DNA from 2 places in the Bacillus sp. FSL R7-0646 genome. Region 1 is predicted to be linked to the other one. Evidence: a T-box and tRNA genes for the amino acid it is inferred to sense, from the RefSeq annotation. Region 1 holds a T-box; the other holds one or more tRNA genes.
The links. The T-box of region 1 lies ahead of trpS (tryptophan--tRNA ligase). A T-box ahead of a tRNA ligase gene usually reads a tRNA of that ligase, here a tRNA-Trp.
Positions count from the first base shown of each region.

Region 2: it has a tRNA-Trp gene. The T-box ahead of trpS (tryptophan--tRNA ligase) is inferred to sense a tRNA for this amino acid. The anticodon was not compared.

Region 1 covers NZ_CP150217.1:1,241,888-1,245,353, reverse strand. The annotation lists gene MKY62_RS06190 (peptide ABC transporter substrate-binding protein) at 1-1,093, opposite strand, end outside; T-box leader at 1,555-1,776, shown strand; gene trpS (tryptophan--tRNA ligase) at 1,831-2,823, shown strand; gene MKY62_RS06180 (YjbA family protein) at 3,068-3,466, opposite strand, start outside.
Region 2 covers NZ_CP150217.1:916,116-919,581, forward strand. The annotation lists rRNA gene MKY62_RS04510 (23S ribosomal RNA) at 1-94, shown strand, start outside; rRNA gene rrf (5S ribosomal RNA) at 265-380, shown strand; tRNA gene MKY62_RS04520 (tRNA-Asn) at 390-464, shown strand; tRNA gene MKY62_RS04525 (tRNA-Ser) at 471-562, shown strand; tRNA gene MKY62_RS04530 (tRNA-Glu) at 577-651, shown strand; tRNA gene MKY62_RS04535 (tRNA-Val) at 769-844, shown strand; tRNA gene MKY62_RS04540 (tRNA-Met) at 866-942, shown strand; tRNA gene MKY62_RS04545 (tRNA-Asp) at 957-1,033, shown strand; tRNA gene MKY62_RS04550 (tRNA-Phe) at 1,044-1,119, shown strand; tRNA gene MKY62_RS04555 (tRNA-Thr) at 1,123-1,195, shown strand; tRNA gene MKY62_RS04560 (tRNA-Tyr) at 1,203-1,287, shown strand; tRNA gene MKY62_RS04565 (tRNA-Trp) at 1,295-1,368, shown strand; tRNA gene MKY62_RS04570 (tRNA-His) at 1,389-1,461, shown strand; tRNA gene MKY62_RS04575 (tRNA-Gln) at 1,470-1,541, shown strand; tRNA gene MKY62_RS04580 (tRNA-Gly) at 1,595-1,669, shown strand; tRNA gene MKY62_RS04585 (tRNA-Cys) at 1,683-1,753, shown strand; tRNA gene MKY62_RS04590 (tRNA-Leu) at 1,764-1,852, shown strand; tRNA gene MKY62_RS04595 (tRNA-Leu) at 1,867-1,948, shown strand; gene MKY62_RS04600 (Rap family tetratricopeptide repeat protein) at 2,278-3,318, shown strand; gene MKY62_RS04605 (hypothetical protein) at 3,373-3,466, shown strand, end outside.

The sequences.
Region 1 (3,466 bases):
CCTTATCGACATCATGGTCTTTGAAATAGCCTTTGTTGGATTCAAAGCCGTGGACCGCCGGCGGCACTAATCCCATCGCAGGCAGCTGTTCCGCTTGTGTGATGTTTTTGACGATCGCTTCGCGGTTGATCGCGTATGTCAGTGCTTTACGAATGTTGACATTGTTAAGCGGAGCCGCTTCAGTGTTGAATTTGTACAGGTAAACCGATGCGAACGGATCAATTTGCAGGCCTTCTTTTTTCAGGCTTGGAATCGCGTCCGTTGAAATCTGATCAAGCGGCTGCCCTACAAAGTCAAGCTCGCCTTTTTTGTACATGTTCAGACCCGTGTTCGGATCGTTGACCATCGCCATATTGATTTTCTTCAGCTTAACAGCGTCTTTATCCCAGTACTGGTCGTTTTTCTCCAGCACGATGTTACCGCCGTGCTTCCATTTCGCCATTTTGAAAGGTCCGTTAGATACGTAGTTCTCGTCTGCGTTTGTGTACCATTTCGGATTCTTCTCTGCTACCTTTTTATTGACTGGCATATATGTGTAGAATGCCGTCAGTTCAGTAAAATACGGTGTCGGTTTTTCAAGCTCGACTTTTAAAGTCTTATCATTAACAGCTTTAACGCCGACATCTTCAATTTTCCCTTTGCCGGTGTTCGCCGCTTCTCCGCCTTTTAAGTAGTAAAGCTGATACGCATATTGCGACTCGTTTTTAGGGTCGAGCGCCCATTTCCATGCGTATTCAAAATCCTCTGCTGTTACAGGATCTCCATTTGACCATTTCGCGTCGCGGAGCGTGAATGTGTATGTTTTCTGGTCGTCGCTGACTTCGATTTTTTCGGCTGCCGCTTCAACCGGCTTTCCGTCTTTGCCGATGGTCGTCAATCCTTCAAAAGTCTGACGAAGCACGTTTGCAGACACCGAATCGTTTGCGAGTCCCGGATGTAGTGAAAACGGTTCTGTTTTAATGTTGACATTTAATGTGTCTTTCCCTTTGCTGTCTTTTTTACCGCCGTCACCGGAGCTTGAGCCGAAGCCGCAGGCGCTGAGGACGAGTGTGAAAATGAGCATTAAACTGATAAATGACAAACGCTTTTTCAAAGAGAAACCCCCCCAATTTCTTGTTTTTTTAGTTCCTTACTCCTGAACATTCAGATTTATCATAAAAAAGTAATAGGCCCACTTGCCATACTTTTTCCTCTGTTTCGTCTTTTCTGAATATTTGTTATGTAAGAAACCTGTAACACCGAGGTGAACAAATTCATTATAATTAATAGAATAATTTATTGCAATATTAATTTTCAATTATTTTTTTATTCAAACTATTTATGATTGTCAGGTTTTCTACCAAATGTACAAATACACTTCTCTGTTTTAAAGCGTAACCACATTAAAAGGAAAGTTAATGTTTTACATGTTAAAACGTTTTACACGTATAACATTCGCCATTCTTTATATCGAACCGAACGATGCCGCGCCAACTTTATTCAGCCCGGTATTCGTTTTCTTTTCCCCGGGGTTGTCGACTTTCATTTAAAATTTATATATAATAAAATTATGAATAACATGCGATGAAGAAGAAGAGTACACATTTCTCCCCATTTAAAGAGAGTCCGCGGTGCTGGGAGCGGATAATGGCGAATGTGGAATGGGCTTCTGAGCAGCTGACCGAACACGGATAAGTAGGCTCAGCCGGAGAAGACTCCGTTACAAACGTCTAGAGCGATTTCATTTTGACCATAATGAAATAATCAGGGTGGCACCACGGTTCATTCGTCCCTTTTCTTTTGAGGGAAGAGTGGGCCTTTTTATTTTGAAATGAAAAGAGAGGGATTCACATGAAAAAAACGATTTTTTCCGGTATCCAGCCGAGCGGCTCTGTCACCCTCGGCAACTATATCGGAGCGATGAAGCAGTTTGTCGACTTGCAGGATGACTACAACTGTTACTTCTGCATCGTCGATCAGCACGCGATCACAGTCCCGCAGGACCGGCTCGCGCTGAGAAAGAACATCCGGAACCTTGCCGCGCTGTATTTGGCGGTCGGCCTCGATCCGAAAAAAGCGACGCTGTTTATCCAATCGGAAGTGCCTGCACACGCCCAGGCGGGATGGATGCTTCAGTGCGTCGCCTACATCGGCGAGCTTGAGCGCATGACGCAGTACAAGGATAAATCAGCCGGAAAAGAAGCCGTCGTCTCCGGGCTTTTGACATATCCTCCATTAATGGCGGCGGACATCCTGCTTTATGGAACAGACGTCGTCCCTGTCGGCGAAGATCAGAAGCAGCATCTTGAATTAACCCGGAACTTGGCGGAGCGTTTTAATAAGAAATACAATGACATCTTCACGGTTCCGGAGGTTAAAATACCGAAAGTCGGCGCCCGCATTATGTCGCTTGCCGATCCGCTCAAAAAAATGAGCAAATCAGATCCGAACCAAAAAGCGTTCATCACCCTGCTCGATGATCCAAAGCAGCTCGAGAAAAAAATCAAAAGCGCTGTCACGGACTCCGACGGAATCGTCAAATATGATAAAGAAAACAAACCCGGTGTATCCAACCTTCTGACGATCTATTCGATTCTCGGACAAGTCTCAATCGAAGAGCTTGAGGCGAAATACGAAGGCAAAGGCTACGGCGAATTTAAATCAGACCTTGCCGAAGTCGTCATCGGCGCGCTGAAGCCGATTCAAGACCGCTACCACGAATTGATCGAATCTGAAGAGCTGGACCGGATTTTGGACGAAGGCGCAGAACGCGCAAATCAAACAGCAAACAAGATGCTGAAAAAAATGGAAAACGCGATGGGACTCGGCCGAAAAAGACGCTGATCCAAAAACACCTTCCGATTGTACGATAATCGGAAGGTGTTTTTCATAGAGAACAGCCGCAGCTCCGCATTCACTTGCCTCCGGATCACGATATTTCTATAATAAATGATTCAAAACACATGTCTCCAGTCCTTCATTGACCGCTTTGTCAGAAAGACAGCTCATATTTTTTATTTTTCAATATAGAATTTTCGCTTTTACAAATAAAAAGACCGCCGTACTTCCGGCAGTCTTGATTCTTAATTTAGTTGACTTTAGACTCATTCTCAATTTCCCAAAGCTTTTCAAAAAACGGCTGTCCTTTAATCAAATTTTCACAAAAGTCCCTGTGTTTGTCTGACCATCCGTCGATCGTCTCATTGAAAAGCATGTCCCAGATTTCTTCAAATGTCATGCGCTTGATCTGTTCATACATATACGGATTCCATTCGGTGTACCAATAAGCGATCTCGGCCCGATTTTGGAGCCCTTTGAGCTGATCGAGCGCCATGAACAGCAGCTGTTTGAGCTGGCGTTCTTTTCTCGTTAATCCTCTGACATGCTCCGGTGATAAAGATAAAATGTGGTATTCTTTGGAAGATTGCAGCTTCTCTGGTGCAAACTCGTAAGTTTCCGCTTCAACGTCCTTCACCATTTCATAAAC
Region 2 (3,466 bases), 330 kb from region 1:
AGATCCCTGAAAGATGATCAGGTTGATAGGTCTGAGGTGGAAGTGTGGCGACACATGGAGCTGACAGATACTAATCGATCGAGGACTTAACCTAATAAAATAAGTGAACGCTGGCTAAATACGCCACATCGTGTGGCAACGCCTGCATGACCCACATCCTGTGGGCCTCGTCTGCCCGTTATCTAGTTTTGAGAGAATAATTTCTCAAAAAATGCACTTGCATTTTTTCAAATACATAGTATAATGATCTTTGTCACTAAATTGTCTGGTGATGATGGCGAAGAGGTCACACCCGTTCCCATGCCGAACACGGAAGTTAAGCTCTTCAGCGCCGATGGTAGTTGGGGGCTTCCCCCTGCGAGAGTAGGACATCGCCAGGCAGGCATTATTCCGCAGTAGCTCAGTGGTAGAGCTATCGGCTGTTAACCGATCGGTCGCAGGTTCGAATCCTGCCTGCGGAGCCATTTATTGGAGAGCTGTCCGAGTGGTCGAAGGAGCACGATTGGAAATCGTGTAGGCGGCCAACGCCGTCTCAAGGGTTCGAATCCCTTGCTCTCCGCCACTTTAAATACATCTGGCCCGTTGGTCAAGTGGTTAAGACACCGCCCTTTCACGGCGGTAACACGGGTTCGAATCCCGTACGGGTCACCATTCTTTTTTGGACAGCACGCTGAAAAGTATCAGGTTTACACCAAAGCTTTTTAAAGGAAGGCATGCTAAGATCGCAACGTCCTGCTGCAACGCATGCACTTGTAGGTCCTGTACTTCGGAGGATTAGCTCAGCTGGGAGAGCATCTGCCTTACAAGCAGAGGGTCGGCGGTTCGATCCCGTCATCCTCCACCATTTCTATGAAAATCATATTATCGCGGGGTGGAGCAGTTCGGTAGCTCGTCGGGCTCATAACCCGAAGGTCGCAGGTTCAAATCCTGCCCCCGCAACCAAATTACTCATTAATGGTCCGGTAGTTCAGTTGGTTAGAATGCCTGCCTGTCACGCAGGAGGTCGCGGGTTCGAGTCCCGTCCGGACCGCCATTTAAATAGAGGCTCGGTAGCTCAGTTGGTAGAGCAACGGACTGAAAATCCGTGTGTCGGCGGTTCGATTCCGTCCCGAGCCACCATTTGCCGGTCTAGCTCAATTGGTAGAGCAACTGACTTGTAATCAGTAGGTTGGGGGTTCAAGTCCTCTGGCCGGCACTGTTTTGGAGGGGTAGCGAAGTGGCTAAACGCGGCGGACTGTAAATCCGCTCCCTCAGGGTTCGGCGGTTCGAATCCGTCCCCCTCCACCATGTTTTTAGGGGCATAGTTTAACGGTAGAACAGAGGTCTCCAAAACCTCCGGTGTGGGTTCGATTCCTACTGCCCCTGCCAATTTTAATTCACAATTTATGGCGGTTGTGGCGAAGTGGTTAACGCACCAGATTGTGGCTCTGGCACTCGTGGGTTCGATTCCCATCAATCGCCCTTAATATTGGGCTATAGCCAAGCGGTAAGGCAACGGACTTTGACTCCGTCATGCGCTGGTTCGAATCCAGCTAGCCCAGTTTTCATCTTTCTTTATCATCCTGCATATGATAAGATGAATATTAGTTAAAATGCGGAAGTAGTTCAGTGGTAGAACACCACCTTGCCAAGGTGGGGGTCGCGGGTTCGAATCCCGTCTTCCGCTCCAATTCTTAAATGATGGCGGCATAGCCAAGTGGTAAGGCAGAGGTCTGCAAAACCTTTATCCCCGGTTCGAATCCGGGTGTCGCCTTATTTCCCGTGCCGGGGTGGTGGAATTGGCAGACACACAGGACTTAAAATCCTGCGGTAGGTGACTACCGTGCCGGTTCAAGTCCGGCCCTCGGCACCATTGATCACACACATGCCGGTGTGGCGGAATTGGCAGACGCGCACGACTCAAAATCGTGTTCCTTCGGGAGTGTCGGTTCGACCCCGACCACCGGTATCACTAAACATCGTATTGCCAAACGATGAAAGAGCGTTCCTACAAAAGGAGCGCTCTTTTTATTTATTCCTTATCTTGGAACGAAGCCGTAAGAATTTTTTCTTAAGGACTGCGAGCTCCGGAAGCTACGGGAACATACCGTGAGATTTATCGAAATGAGCTTAATACGGTGCAGAAACTTTTACAAAAGCAAAAATATATCTGATGATTTATTATCTATTTATAGGGCGAAAAGTAAATTATTGATACAAACTTCTTTGCAAAGATTGGTAACTTTCTGTAAAATGTTCTCATAGCGATAGAGGCAGTAAAGTGTGGGAGGTTTGACAATGAAAGCAGCAGCCTCTGTGAACGTAGCCAATCTCATCAATCAGTGGTATGTTCACATAAAAAAGAGAGATGTTTCAAATGCCGTAGAACTTAGGGACAGAATAAAAGGCCTTTTAAACGTAATGGAAGAAGATCAGGATGTTTTGCTTTACTTTAATCTACTTGATTACAGGTTCAGAGTATTAATGGAAGACGTCGCGGGGGAGCCGCAGCTTCCGCCTATTGCTGAAGATAAGGCGAAGACAGACGGTTTGTTACGATACTATTACTTTCTCTTTAAAGGAATGTATGAAAGTGCGAGGAGCAACTACTCTAAAGCGCTTAATTGTTTTAGAGTTGCCGAGCGGCAGCTCGATAATGTCGAAGATGAAATCGAAAAGGCCGAGTTTCATTATAAGCTTGGAAATCTCTATTATTTTACGAAAACAACTCTACTTTCTTTTCATCATCTTTCAATCGCGAAGAGCATTTATAGGGCTTATGAAGAATATAAGACACAGTCGATAAACTGTACGGTGCTGCTCGCACTCAATTATATAGACGACGGACGTTTAACAAGAGCTGAAAATATGCTTAAGAGTTGCGCAGAAAGACTGATCAAGATGGGCGATAATCATCTGCTGGCGGCTGTCTACTATGATCTCGGCTTTTTAAAAATTCAAGAGGATAAACATGAAGAAGCACTCGAGTATTTCGACCTCTCATTTAAAACGGATGATATCGAAAAAAATGCGCCTATTATGTACATGCAGTGCATATACGAGTCAGCTAGGTCAACTTATAAGATAGGTGAGGTTGATAAGGCGCTTAAGTGGGTTCATCTTGGTTTTGAGTTTGCTCAGAAAACGGATAATATCAACTTTTCGCTCAAATTCTCGATTCTAAATATATGCTATAGCGCTCCCATCGAGGGTGTACCGCAAGTAAAAGAGTTTATCGAAATGCTCGAGGAGAGAGAGGCTTACGTAGACATTGAGGCGCTTGCTGAGGATGTGGCCAACGTCTACAGCTCATTAAATAATTACAAATATTCCACATAATTCTTGGAAAAAGCAATAAAATCAAGTAAACTAACAGGAAAGGAGGTTCTTTAAATGAAAAAACTTATTGTAACTGCTTTCCTTACTGCATCGCTTGGACTCGTTTTAACCAGCGCAGCAGACTTCCTCGCAGAAAGTATCCAAACAG